One region of the Micromonospora sp. PTRAS2 genome, then DNA from elsewhere that is predicted to be linked to it. Evidence: predicted binding sites of a transcription regulator. Region 1 holds the regulator's gene; the other holds the start of a gene.
What was found. The regulator HrcA, encoded in region 1, represses chaperone genes, less so after heat shock. The targets are predictions, from matches to a motif close to GGTTNGCACNCTCNNNNNGAGNGTGCNAACC.

Region 1 (6,298 bases):
GCACGGTCGCCGAGATCACCGCCGGGATCACCCCGATCCGCACCTCGGTGAACGCGAACGTCGCCTCCTGCGCGCAGATCGCCAGGTCGGCCGCCGCGATCAGGCCCAGCCCGCCGGCCCGCGCAGGCCCGGCCACCCGGGCCACCACCGGCTTCGGGCACTCCCAGACCGCCGCGAGCACGTCGCCGAGCATCCCGGCCGGGACCGTGCCGCTGGCGTACGCGGCGGCGGTCTCCTTCAGGTCGGCGCCGGAGCAGAAGACCGGGCCGGTGTGGTCGAGCACCACCACCCGGACCGCGTCGTCGGCCACGGCGGCGGCCAGCCCGGCCAGCAGCTCGGTCATCAGCGGCGTGGAGAGCGCGTTGCGGTTGTGCGGGCTGTCCAGGGTGAGGGTGGTCACCCCACGGGCCGTGGCGACCCGCACGAGCGCGGCGGTGGAGGTCATGCCGGGCACACTAGTGGCCATGCCCGGCGTCCTTCCAGAAGGCGAGCCCGTCCCGGCCGACGGCTCGCTGCCCGCCACCGCGACCCGCGCCGTCGGCGCGCGCGGCTTCGGCGTGTACGTGCACGTGCCGTTCTGCGCCAGCCGCTGCGGCTACTGCGACTTCAACACCTACACCGCCGACGAGCTGGGCGGCGGGGCGAGCCGCGAGGGGTACGCCGACACCGTGCTCGCCGAGCTGGCGCTGGCCGCCCGGGTGCTCGGCGACACCCCGCCGCCCCGGGTGGACACCGTGTTCGTCGGCGGCGGCACGCCCACCCTGCTGCCCGCCGACGACCTGGCCCGCATCCTCGACGGCGTCGACCGCACCTGGGGGCTGGCCGCCGACGCGGAGGTGACCACCGAGGCCAACCCCGAGTCGGTGACCCCGGAGTCGCTGAAGACCCTGCGGGCCGCCGGGTACACCCGCATCTCGCTGGGCATGCAGTCGGCCGCGCCGGGGGTGCTGGCGATCCTCGACCGCCGGCACCGCGCCGGCCGGGCCACCGAGGCCGCCCGGGAGGCCCGCGACGCCGGGTTCGACCACGTCAACCTCGACCTGATCTACGGTACGCCGGGGGAGAGCGCCGACGACTTCGCCGCGTCCCTGGCGCAGGTGGTGGCCGCCGGGGTGGACCACGTCAGCGCGTACGCCCTGATCGTGGAGGACGGCACCCGGCTGGCCGCGCGGATGCGGCGCGGCGAGCTGCCGTACCCCTCCGACGACGTGGCGGCGGACCGTTACCTGGCCGCGGAGGCCGCCCTCGACGCGGCCGGTTTCTCCTGGTACGAGGTGTCCAACTGGGCCCGCACGCCGGCCGGCCGGTGCCGGCACAACCTGCTCTACTGGAACGGCGGCGACTGGTGGGGTCTCGGGCCGGGGGCGCACAGCCACGTCGGCGGGGTGCGCTGGTGGAACGTCAAGCACCCGGCCGCGTACGCGAAGCGCCTGGCGGCGGGGGAGTCGCCCGGCCTGGCCCGGGAGGTGCTCACGCCCGACGAGGCCCACACGGAGGACGTCATGCTGCGGCTGCGGCTCGCCTCGGGGCTGCCGCTGGCGGTGCTGGACGACGCGGGCCGCGCCGGGGCCCGGCGGGCCCTCGCCGACGGCCTGCTCGACCCGGCCGGCTACGCGGCCGGCCGGGCGGTGCTCACGCTGCGCGGCCGGCTGCTGGCCGACGCGGTCGTGCGCGACCTGCTGCCCTGACGGGGGTGACCCCGACCGGCCGGGGGAGCGGCCGGTCGGGGATCACTTGATCAGGTTGACGGTCATCGGGTAGCGGTAGGGGCTGCCCTCGTTCGCTTTGATGCCGGCGACGATGCCGAAGATGATGCCGACGATCATGGCGCCGAAGCCGATCAGGAGCCCCACCAGGATGCAGGTGAGGATCCAGCCGATCAGGGCGATGACCGACCAGAGGAGCTGGAAGTTCAGCGCCGCCACCGCGTGGGCGCGGACCGTCGGCGACTGGTTGCCCCGGGCGAGCAGGGCGATCAGCGGCGCGAGCCAGCCGAGCACGCCACCGCCGAGGAACATCCCCGCCGCGCCGCCGAAGTGGGCGACCAGGACCCAGGTCTTGTCCTCGTTGTTGGCGTAGCCGCCGGAGGGCGCGCCGTACGCGCCGCCGGTCGGATATCCGCCACCGGGCGGGGGGAAGCCGCCCCCGGGTGGCGGGTAGCCGGCCGACGGCGGCTGGTCACCGGTGGGCGGCGGATAGCCACCGGGCGGGGGATAGCCGCCCGCCCCGGGGGCCCCGGACAGTGGTGCGGTGGGGGGCTCGTGCCCCGGCGAGCCGTACGGTGCCGACGGGTTCGGCTCCGGCGGGTAGCCGCCGGGGTCGCCCGATCCGGGAGGGCGAGGTGGTTCAGTCATGCACGTCACGGTAGGGGTTGCGGGCAAGCGGGCACCAGAGCGACACCGCCGCGGAGCGGCGGATGTTCGGCCCGCCCACGCAGGTGGCGGCCCGCACCGGGCGGCCGTCGACCGGTCGGCGCGCGCCCGGCCGGCCTCCCGCGCGGCGGTCGCCGCACCCGCGGTCCGTCGTTGATCTTACCCAGCACGGGGCAGCCGACGTAGACTGGCACTCGTTACAGTCGAGTGCCAGGCGTCGACGCACCGGCGGAGCGCCGACCTGCGGTGCCGCCGCGCCGCCGGGCCCGACATGCGACAGGAGGTGGCAGGGTGGGTCTGGACGACCGCAAGCTCGCCGTGCTCCGCGCGATCGTCGAGGACTACGTCGCCACCCAGGAGCCGGTCGGCAGCAAGGCGCTGGTCGAGCGGCACCAGCTCGGCGTCTCCCCCGCGACGGTGCGCAACGACATGGCGGTGCTGGAGGAGGAGGGCTACATCCGGCAGCCGCACACCAGCGCCGGCCGGGTCCCCACCGACCGGGGCTACCGCCTCTTCGTCGACCGGCTGTCCCGCGTCAAGCCGCTCAGCCCGGCCGAGCGCCGGGCGATCGAGCGCTTCCTGGTCGGCGCGGTCGACCTCGACGACGTGGTGCACCGCACGGTGCGGCTGCTGGCGCAGCTCACCCGGCAGGTCGCCGTGGTGCAATATCCCTCGCTGGCCCGCTCCTCGGTGCGGCACCTGGAGCTGGTGCCGATCTCCACCACCCGGCTGATGCTGGTGATGATCGCCGACACCGGCCGGGTCGAGCAGCGGCTGGTCGAGCTGCCCGCGCCGGTGAGCGCCGACGACGTCACCGACCTGCGCCGGCTGGTCAACGAGAAGCTCGTCGGCAGCCGGCTGTCGGAGACCCCGCCGCTGGTGCAGGCGCTGGTCGAGGAGTCGAGCCCGCACCTGCGCGGCACCATGACCACGCTCTCCACCGTGCTGCTGGAGACGCTGGTCGAGCGGCACGAGGAGCGCATCGCGCTGGCCGGCACCGCCAACCTGACCCGGGGCGGCCTGCTCGACTTCCAGGGGTCCCTGCGGCCCATTCTGGAGGCGCTGGAGGAGGAGGTGGTGATGCTCAAGCTCATCGGCGAGGCCGAGTCGACCACCACCCGCGTGCTGATCGGCGACGAGAACGAGATCGACAATCTGCGGGCCGCCTCGGTGGTGAGCACCGGCTACGGCCCGGGGGCGACCGCGCTCGGCGGACTGGGCGTGGTCGGCCCCACCCGGATGGACTACCCCGGCACCATCGCCACGGTGCGGGCCGTGGCACGCTACGTGGGCGAGCTGCTGGCCCAGAACTGACCAGTCAGGGCCGACGGCCGGCTCCGGCCGACGACCGGCGCAACGCGACAAGAACATGAGGACACGGGACGCAGTGGCCAGGGACTACTACGGCATCCTCGGCGTGAGCCGGGAGGCCTCCGACGACGAGATCAAGCGCGCCTACCGCAAGCTGGCGCGGCAGTTCCACCCGGACGTCAATCCGGACCCGGAGGCACAGGAGAAGTTCAAGGACATCAACGCCGCGTACGAGGTCCTCTCGGACGACCGGAAACGGCAGATCGTCGACCTCGGCGGCGACCCCCTCGCCCCCGGCGGCGGGGGCATGGGCGGCCCGGGCGGACCCGGCGGGGCCGGCCCGTTCGTCGGCTTCCAGGACATCATGGACGCCTTCTTCGGCGGCGCGGCCGGCGGCTCCCGGGGCCCGCGCCCGCGCACCCGGCCCGGCGCGGACGCGATCCTGCGCCTGGAGCTGGACCTGCACGAGACGGCGTTCGGCGTCGAGGCCCCCATCACCGTCGACACGGCGGTGCTCTGCACCACCTGCTCCGGGGCGGGCACGGCGGCCGGCACCCACCTGGCCACCTGCGAGGCGTGCGGCGGCCGGGGCGAGGTCCAGTCGGTGCAGCGCACCTTCCTCGGCCAGGTGGTCTCCGCCCGGCCGTGCACGGTCTGCCAGGGCTACGGCACCACCATCCCGCACCCCTGCCCGACCTGCACCGGCGACGGGCGGGTGCGCACCCGCCGCTCGCTCACCGTCAAGATCCCCGCCGGGGTCGAGGACGGCATGCGCATCCGGCTCGCCCAGCAGGGCGAGGTCGGCCCGGGAGGCGGCACCGCCGGCGACCTCTACGTCGAGATCCACGAGCGCCCGCACGACGTCTACTCCCGCAAGGGCGACGACCTGCACTGCCGGGTCACCGTCCCGATGACGGCCGCCGCGCTCGGCACCCGGCTGACCATCAAGACCCTCGACAGCGAGGAGACGGTCGACGTCAAGGCCGGCACCCAGCCGGGCAGCACCCTGCGGCTGCGTGCCCGGGGCGTGCCGCACCTGCGCGGCACCGGCCGGGGCGACCTCTACGTCCACCTCGACGTGCGCACCCCGACCAAGCTCGACCCCGACCAGGAAAAGATGCTGCGCGACTTCGCCAAGACCCGGGGCGAGGAGGTCGCCGAGCTGAGCAAGCAGGGCGGCTTCTTCTCCCGGATGCGCGACGCCTTCAACGGGCACGCCTGAGGTGTCGGCGCCGCTGTTCCTGGTCGACGCGCTGCCCACCGGCGACGCGCTGACCCTCGGCGGCCCGGAGGGGCACCACGCGGCCACCGTCCAGCGGCTGCGCGCCGGCGAGGAGCTGCTGCTGGCCGACGGCCGGGGCGGCACCGCCGCCGCCGTGGTCACCGCCGTCGGCCGGGGCGCCCTCGACCTGCGGGTCACCTCCCGGGGGCACGTCGACGCGCCCGTCCCCCGGCTCGTCGTGGTGCAGGGCATCGCCAAGGGCGACCGGGGCGAGCTGGCCGTGCAGGCGATGACCGAGGTCGGCGTCGACGAGATCGTGCCCTGGGCGGCGGCCCGCTCGGTGGCGCAGTGGCGCGGCGACCGGGGCGTACGGGCCCGGGAGAAGTGGGCGGCGACGGCCCGGGAGGCGGCGAAGCAGGCCCGCCGGGCGTGGCTGCCGGTGGTGGCCGGCGCCCCCGACGAGTCCACGGCCACGGTGGCCCGCCGGATCGCCGGCGCCGCCGCCGCGTTCGTCCTGCACGAGGAGGCGCAGGAGCCGCTGACCGCCGCCGCGCTGCCCGCCACGGGCGAGATCGTGCTGGTCGTCGGCCCGGAGGGCGGCATCACCGACGCGGAGGTGAGCGCGTTCACCCAGGCCGGCGCCCGCCCGGTGCGCCTCGGCCCGCACGTGCTGCGCACCTCCACGGCGGGCGTCGCCGCCCTCTGCGTCCTGGCCACCCGCCTGTCCCGCTGGTGACCCGCCCGTCCTGTCGGTGACCCGCCTGTCCCGCTGGTGGACCCCCGCCCCGGTCAGGTGCGCAGGTAGGACGCGCCGTTGAGGTCGACGATCGTGCCGGAGGCCCACTCCGCCTCCGCCGACGCCAGCCAGTGGACCGCCGCCGCGATCTCCTCCGGGCGGGCCACCCGGCCGAACGGGCTCTGCGCCCGGATCGCCGCGCCGCCCTCACCGGCCAGGTGCTCCGTGGTCATGTCGGTCTCCACGAAGCCGGGGGCCACCGTCGCGACCGCGATGCCGTACGGGGCCAGGGCCACCGCGAGGGACTGGCCGAGCGCGTTGAGCCCCGCCTTGCTCGCCCCGTACGCCGGCTGCTCCGGCTCGCCCCGGAACACGCCCCGCGACGAGACGTTGACGATCCGCCCGCCCCGCCCGCGCATGTGCTGGGCCGCGCACCAGGTCACGTTGGCCGCCCCGGTCAGGTTGGTCTCCAGCACCTGCCGCCAGCGCCGCTGCCAGTCGGCGTAGGACGCGCCGAAGACCGGGTGCGGGGCGTTCCGCTCGCCGTACACCCCGGCGTTGTTGACCAGCACGTCCAGCCCGCCGAGGCGGGTCGCCGCGTCGTCGACCATCACCCGTACCGCCTCGGGGTCGGCCAGGTCCGCGCGGACCACGACG
Region 2 (6,298 bases), on a different contig from region 1:
GGTGCTGCCGCTCGCGATCACCGTGAAGTACGCCCGCGAGGTGCTCGCCGAGGCCGGCTTCGACCCCAACCTGGTGCTGCTCGCCCCCGAGGCCCCCGGCGAGAAGCTCGCCACCACCCTCGCCCTGCACCCGGCCGTGAAGATCGTCGACTTCACCGGCTCGACCGAGTACGGCGACTGGCTGGAGGCCAACGCCCGGCAGGCGACGGTCTACACGGAGAAGGCCGGCCTGAACACGGTGGTGATCGACTCCACCGACGACTTCGCGGGGCTGTGCCGCAACCTCGGCTTCACGCTGACCCTCTACAGCGGCCAGATGTGCACCACCTCGCAGAACATCCTCATCCCGGCCGGGGGCATCGACACCGACCAGGGGCACAAGAGCTTCGACGAGGTGGCCGCCGGGATCGCCGCCGCCGTGGGCAAGCTCACCGCCGACCCGGCCCGGGGCGTCGAGCTGACCGGCGCGATCGTCAACGACGGGGTGCTGGAGCGCCTCGACGAGGTCGCCAAGGTCGGGGCGGCGGTGCTGGAGTCGCGTACCGTCGAGCACCCGGCCTTCCCCGGCGCGGTGGTGCGGACGCCGACCATCGTCAAGCTGGCCGCCGCCGACACCGCGACGTACGGCCGGGAGTGGTTCGGGCCGATCTCGTTCGTGATCGCCACCGACTCCACCGCGCACAGCCTGGAGCTCCTGCGCGCCACCGTTGGCGAGTCCGGGGCGCTGACCGCCGCCGTCTACTCGACCGACCCGGCGGTGCTGGACGCGGCCGAGGCGGCGGCGATCGACGTCGGGGTGCACCTGTCGTGCAACCTGACCGGCGGCGTCTTCGTCAACCAGTCGGCGGCGTTCTCCGACTTCCACGGCAGCGGCGCCAACGCGGCGGCGAACGCGGCGCTGACCGACGGCGCGTACGTGGCGAACCGGTTCCGCATCGTCCAGAGCCGCCGCCCCGCCTGAGGTGCAAGGAGGGGCCCCTTGTTAACGCATTCTGTTGTACAGGGGGCCCCTGCAAACGCCCCGCCTCACGCCGGGCGGCGCATCTGGAGCTCACGCAGGGCGGGGAGCCTCGGGTGCGGCACCCGCACGCCCGTGTCGACGAAGCCCAGCCTCCGGTACGCCCGGTAGGCGCGGTCGTTGCCGACGACGACCTCCAGCATCAGCTCCGGCCGACCGCACTCCCGGGACCAGGCGGCGACCCCCTCGATCAGCGCGGCGAGCAGCCCGGTGCCGCGCCGGGCCGGCGTGACGTAGACGGCGTAGACGACGGTGAGGCCGGGCTCGTCCGCCGAGACCGTCCCGCCGGCGTGCCCGAGGAGCCGCCCGGCGGGGCCGCCGGGCCGGTCCGCGCCGGGGTCGGCGACGAACTGGGCGGTGTGCCGGCCGCTGGCGACCGACGCGACGCGGGCCGCGTACTCGGCATGCGGGCGGGCGGCGGCCTCCGCCAGGGTCTCCAGGAAGGCCAGCGGCGCGTCGGCGATCATCTCCAGCCGCAGCGCCCGCATCCGGGCCGCGTCCGGCAGGGTCACCCGGCGTACGTCGGCTGCCCGTGCGACGGTGTCGGCCGTCCCCGTCGGGGCGCTGCCCGGGTCGGTCGGCGGGCGGGAAACTGCTGTCATCCCGCATACCTATCGCAGTGATGGTCGCCTATGGAGTGCCGGGTTGAGGTCGGTCCGTTATAGCCCTATTTGTGGCCGTGCGCCATCGTCACTCCTCGTGTAGCGTGCGATTTCGGTCACTGGTTTCCCGGTCGGCGCAGACGGGTGAAACCGGTGTTCCCGGGGCCGCCGGTTCCGTCGGCGTACCCGCTCGTGGAAGGCCGCGCGACGTTAGGAAGTGCACCGTGGCACAGGGCACCGTGAAGTGGTTCAACGCCGAGAAGGGCTACGGCTTCATCGCCGTCGACGGGGGGCAGGACGTCTTCGTCCACTTCTCCGCCATCGAGATGGACGGCTACAAGGCGCTGGACGACGGGCAGCGCGTCGAGTTCGAGATCGCCCAGGGGCAGAAGGGGCCGCAGGCCGAGCGCGTACGCGTCGTCGCCTGACCGCCCGACGCTGGGGCCCGCGGGCGGGCGGGCCGCCGGTGCTGGGCAGAGCGCGTCGCCCCGGGGCGGCGGAGGCGGGTCGGGCCAGGGAAGATCGTGAGCCGTTCCGGCGTCGCCGCTGAGGAGGGCCCATGTCCCAGCCACCCCCACCCGATCGATCCCTCCCGGGGCCCGAGGGGCCGGCTGCGGTCGGTCCGCCGCCCGTCCGGCACCCCACCGGGTTCCCGGCCCACCCGGGCCAGCAGCCCTATCCCGGCCAGCAACTTCACCCCGGCCGGCAGCCCCACCCCGGCCCGGCGCTACCGCCGGCACACGCCGCGCCGTACCCGCCGGGCCACCCCTTTCCGCCGGGCTACGCGGTGCCGTGGCCGCCACCCGGCTACGACCCGGCGGACCCGCTGGTCACCCTGCCCGGGGAAGGGCTGAGCGGGTGGTTCTCCCGGTGCTCCGGCACGCTGCGCCGCAGCTGGCGGCTGCTCGTGCCGGTCCTGGCCCTCACCCATGCCCTGCCGACGCTCCTGCTGCTGCTGGCGACCGTGCCGCTGTACCCGCTGCCGCCGCTGGAGCCCACCGCGCCCGGCGAGCCGCCGCCCCCGCTGCCCGACGGCTACCTCGCCGACCTCGGCGTCTTCCTCGCCGCGATGATCGGCCTCGGCTGCCTGCTCGGGTTCGTCCAGGCGGTCGGCTGGGCCGCCGGCACCCGCGTGGTGGCGCGGCAGGCCGCGGGCGAGCCGACGTCGGCGGGCGACGCCCTGGCGTACGGCCTGCGCCGGGCCCCGGCGCTGTGGGGCTGGACGGTGGTCTACGTCCTGCTCATGCTGGTCGGCTTCGTGCTGTGCTACCTGCCCGGCCTGTACGTGATGGCCGCGCTGAGCCTGTTCGGCCCGGTGCTGCTCTTCGAGGGCGGCGCGCCGCTCGGCCGGGCCCGGCAGCTGTTCCACGCCCGCCTCGGGCCCGTGCTCGGGCGGATCGCGCTGGTCGGGCTCGCCGCCTCCCTCGCGTCCATGGTCGTGGCCCCGATCCAGGTCGCCGCCCTCTTCTTCGCCGACCCTGCCGACGCCGCCTCGCTGGACGGCTGGAACGTCGCGTACGCCCTGGGCGCCGCCCTGGTCGCGGTCCCGGCCGCCCTGGTGTACCTGATCGGCCTGGTCGTCACGTACGCCGAGCAGCGGGCGTACGAGGGCCCGGTTACCGCCGCCCGGCTGGCGGGTGAAATCGGCTGAACCGGTGGGCCGGGTCGCGCTGGTCAGGCGGGGTCGACCCGGCCCGTCCGCCGCATCGTGCTTGCACTCGGCAGGGCAGAGTGCTAAACAAGTCATTGGCACTCGCCTTGGGTGAGTGCCAATGGTCGGGACGGTGGGGCCACGGCCGCACGGCGGAAATCCGTCGGGTGGCACATGGCCGGTCGTCGCGGGCTATCCGGCCCGGCCGAGGAGACGTCGTCGTCGCCAGGTGGCGACGTCCCAAGGTGCGTACACCAGGCGGCCCATCCGGGACACACACTCGGGTGGCCCGTGAGTGTCCAGGAGGACAACGCCGTATGGCCAAGATGATCGCGTTCGACGAAGAGGCTCGCCGCGGCCTCGAGCGGGGCATGAACCAGCTCGCCGACGCCGTGAAGGTGACCCTCGGCCCGAAGGGCCGCAACGTGGTGCTCGAGAAGAAGTGGGGTGCCCCCACCATCACCAACGATGGTGTGAGCATCGCCAAGGAGATCGAGCTCGAGGACCCGTACGAGAAGATCGGCGCCGAGCTGGTCAAGGAGGTCGCCAAGAAGACCGACGACGTTGCCGGTGACGGCACGACGACGGCGACCGTCCTGGCCCAGGCCCTGGTCCGCGAGGGCCTGCGCAACGTGGCCGCCGGCGCCAACCCGATGGCCCTGAAGCGGGGCATCGAGGCCGCCGTGGCCAGCGTCTCGGAGGAGCTGTCCAAGCTCGCCAAGGACGTCGAGACCAAGGAGCAGATCGCCTCCACCGCCTCCATCTCCGCCGGTGACAGCACCGTCGGCGAGATCATCGCCGAGGCGATGGACAAGGTCGGCAAGGAAGGCGTCATCACCGTCGAGGAGAGCAACACCTTCGGCCTGGAGCTTGAGCTCACCGAGGGCATGCGCTTCGACAAGGGCTACATCTCCGCGTACTTCATGACCGACCCGGAGCGCATGGAGGCCGTCTTCGACGAGCCTTACATCCTGATCGCCAACAGCAAGATCTCGTCGGTGAAGGACCTGCTCCCGATCCTGGAGAAGGTCATGCAGTCGGGCAAGCCGCTGCTGATCATCGCCGAGGACGTGGAGGGCGAGGCCCTGCCGACCCTGGTGGTCAACAAGGTCAAGGGCGTCTTCAAGTCCGCGGCCGTCAAGGCCCCCGGCTTCGGCGACCGCCGCAAGGCCATGCTGACCGACATCGCCATCCTCACCGGTGGCCAGGTCATCAGCGAGGAGCTCGGCCTCAAGCTGGAGGCCGCCGGCCTCGACATGCTGGGCCGCGCCCGCAAGGTCGTGGTGACCAAGGACGAGACCACCATCGTCGACGGTGCCGGCGACGCCGAGCAGATCCAGGGCCGGGTCAACCAGATCCGGGCCGAGATCGACAAGAGCGACTCCGACTACGACCGCGAGAAGCTGCAGGAGCGCCTGGCCAAGCTGGCCGGCGGTGTTGCGGTGATCAAGGTCGGCGCGGCCACCGAGGTCGAGCTGAAGGAGCGCAAGCACCGCATCGAGGACGCCGTCCGCAACGCGAAGGCCGCCGTCGAGGAGGGCATCGTCCCGGGTGGTGGCGTCGCGCTGGTGCAGGCCGGCAAGACCGCCTTCGACAAGCTGGACCTGACCGGCGACGAGGCGACCGGTGCGCAGATCGTCAAGATCGCGCTGGACGCCCCGCTGCGGCAGATCGCCGTCAACGCCGGCCTGGAGGGTGGCGTCGTCGTCGAGCGCGTCCGCAACCTGGACGCCGGCCACGGCCTCAACGCCGCCAGCGGCGAGTACGTGGACCTGCTGGCCGCCGGCATCATCGACCCGGCCAAGGTGACCCGGTCGGCGCTGCAGAACGCCTCGTCGATCGCGGCGCTCTTCCTCACCACCGAGGCCGTCGTCGCGGACAAGCCGGAGAAGACCCCGGCCGCCGCGGCTGGCCCGGGCGGCGGGGACATGGACTTCTGAGTCCAGCCCCACCCGAGTTCAGCTACACCGCACGTCGAAGGGGCGGGTCGCGTCAGCGGCCCGCCCCTTCCGCGTCGCGCCGGCCCAGAACCGCTGGTGCCCCCACCTCGGCGACACGCCCGCCGCCGGCTCTCACGTCGGCAGGGGCGGCTGGTCGCGTCGCCTCCCGGCCCGGCCGGACGGCCGGCGAATGCGGATCGGCTCGTCGACGCGGATCGGCTCGTCGACCAGGACCACCGGCTCCTCGGCCGCGAGCGCGTCGCCCCCGGCCATCTCCGCCAACTGCTCGGCGTCGCCGTAGTCCAGCCGGTCGAACGGCAGTTGCCCCGCGATCTCCTCGACCGGCACCCAGGCGGCGGGGCGCAGGTCGTCGGCCTGTGCGTCGTCCGTGGTCATCGCTGCCTCCTCACCTCGACGGTAGGTGGCCGTCGATGGCCGGGACGGTCGAACGGCGCTATCCGCCCCCGTGCCCGTTTCGGCCGCTGCTGCCGTCGGGGCGGGCGCGGGCGGGGGTGAGAAGGGGACCCCTCTCTACCGTATGCGTTAACAAGGGGCCCCTCCTTACCCCTCAGCGCGCCGCGCGGACAGCGGCGTACGCGTCGACCAGGCCGGCCCCGGTGATGTTCACGTCGCCGCCGCAGGCGTCCGCCGGCTTGCGGGAGGCGTACGTCGCCCCGGCCGGGACGGCGGTGTCGCGCAGGATCCGGCGGGTGCGCTCCAGGTCCCCGATCAGCGCCGGGTTCGCCGACCACATCAGCGCCACCACGCCCGCGACCTGCGGGGCCGCCATCGACGTGCCGTCCAGCGTGGCGTACCCGCCGCCCGGCATCGCGGAGAGCACCCTCACGCCCGGGGCGACCACATCCGGCTTCGCCGCGCCGGGCACCGGCCCCCGGCTGGAGAAGTCGGCGACCTGGCGGTCCCGGTCGGTCGCCCCGACGGTGAACACGTCCGGGTACGTCGCCGGCGGGTCCTCGATCGACCGGCAGTACGGCCCCGTGTTGCCGGCCGCCGCGACCACGAAGATGCCGGCCGCGTCCAGCGCGTCGGCCGCCGGCCGCAGCGCCGCCGGGTCGCAGCCCTCGAT

Region 2: the regulator HrcA is predicted to act here: its motif matches at 3,365-3,395, upstream of groL (chaperonin GroEL).

What each region holds. Positions count from the first base shown of each region.
Region 1 is NZ_JBSWBU010000004.1:58,954-65,251, forward strand. Features, by position in the region: gene ACVMYR_RS15245 (enoyl-CoA hydratase-related protein) at 1-445, opposite strand, end outside; gene hemW (radical SAM family heme chaperone HemW) at 465-1,688, shown strand; gene ACVMYR_RS15255 (DUF4870 domain-containing protein) at 1,731-2,354, opposite strand; gene hrcA (heat-inducible transcriptional repressor HrcA) at 2,664-3,686, shown strand; gene dnaJ (molecular chaperone DnaJ) at 3,760-4,905, shown strand; gene ACVMYR_RS15270 (16S rRNA (uracil(1498)-N(3))-methyltransferase) at 4,907-5,641, shown strand; gene ACVMYR_RS15275 (SDR family NAD(P)-dependent oxidoreductase) at 5,695-6,298, opposite strand, start outside.
Region 2 is NZ_JBSWBU010000003.1:640,594-646,891, reverse strand. Features, by position in the region: gene paaN (phenylacetic acid degradation protein PaaN) at 1-961, shown strand, start outside; gene ACVMYR_RS13800 (GNAT family N-acetyltransferase) at 1,027-1,506, opposite strand; gene ACVMYR_RS13795 (cold-shock protein) at 1,845-2,048, shown strand; gene ACVMYR_RS13790 (hypothetical protein) at 2,180-3,271, shown strand; gene groL (chaperonin GroEL) at 3,589-5,211, shown strand; gene ACVMYR_RS13780 (hypothetical protein) at 5,344-5,607, opposite strand; gene ACVMYR_RS13775 (S8 family serine peptidase) at 5,780-6,298, opposite strand, start outside.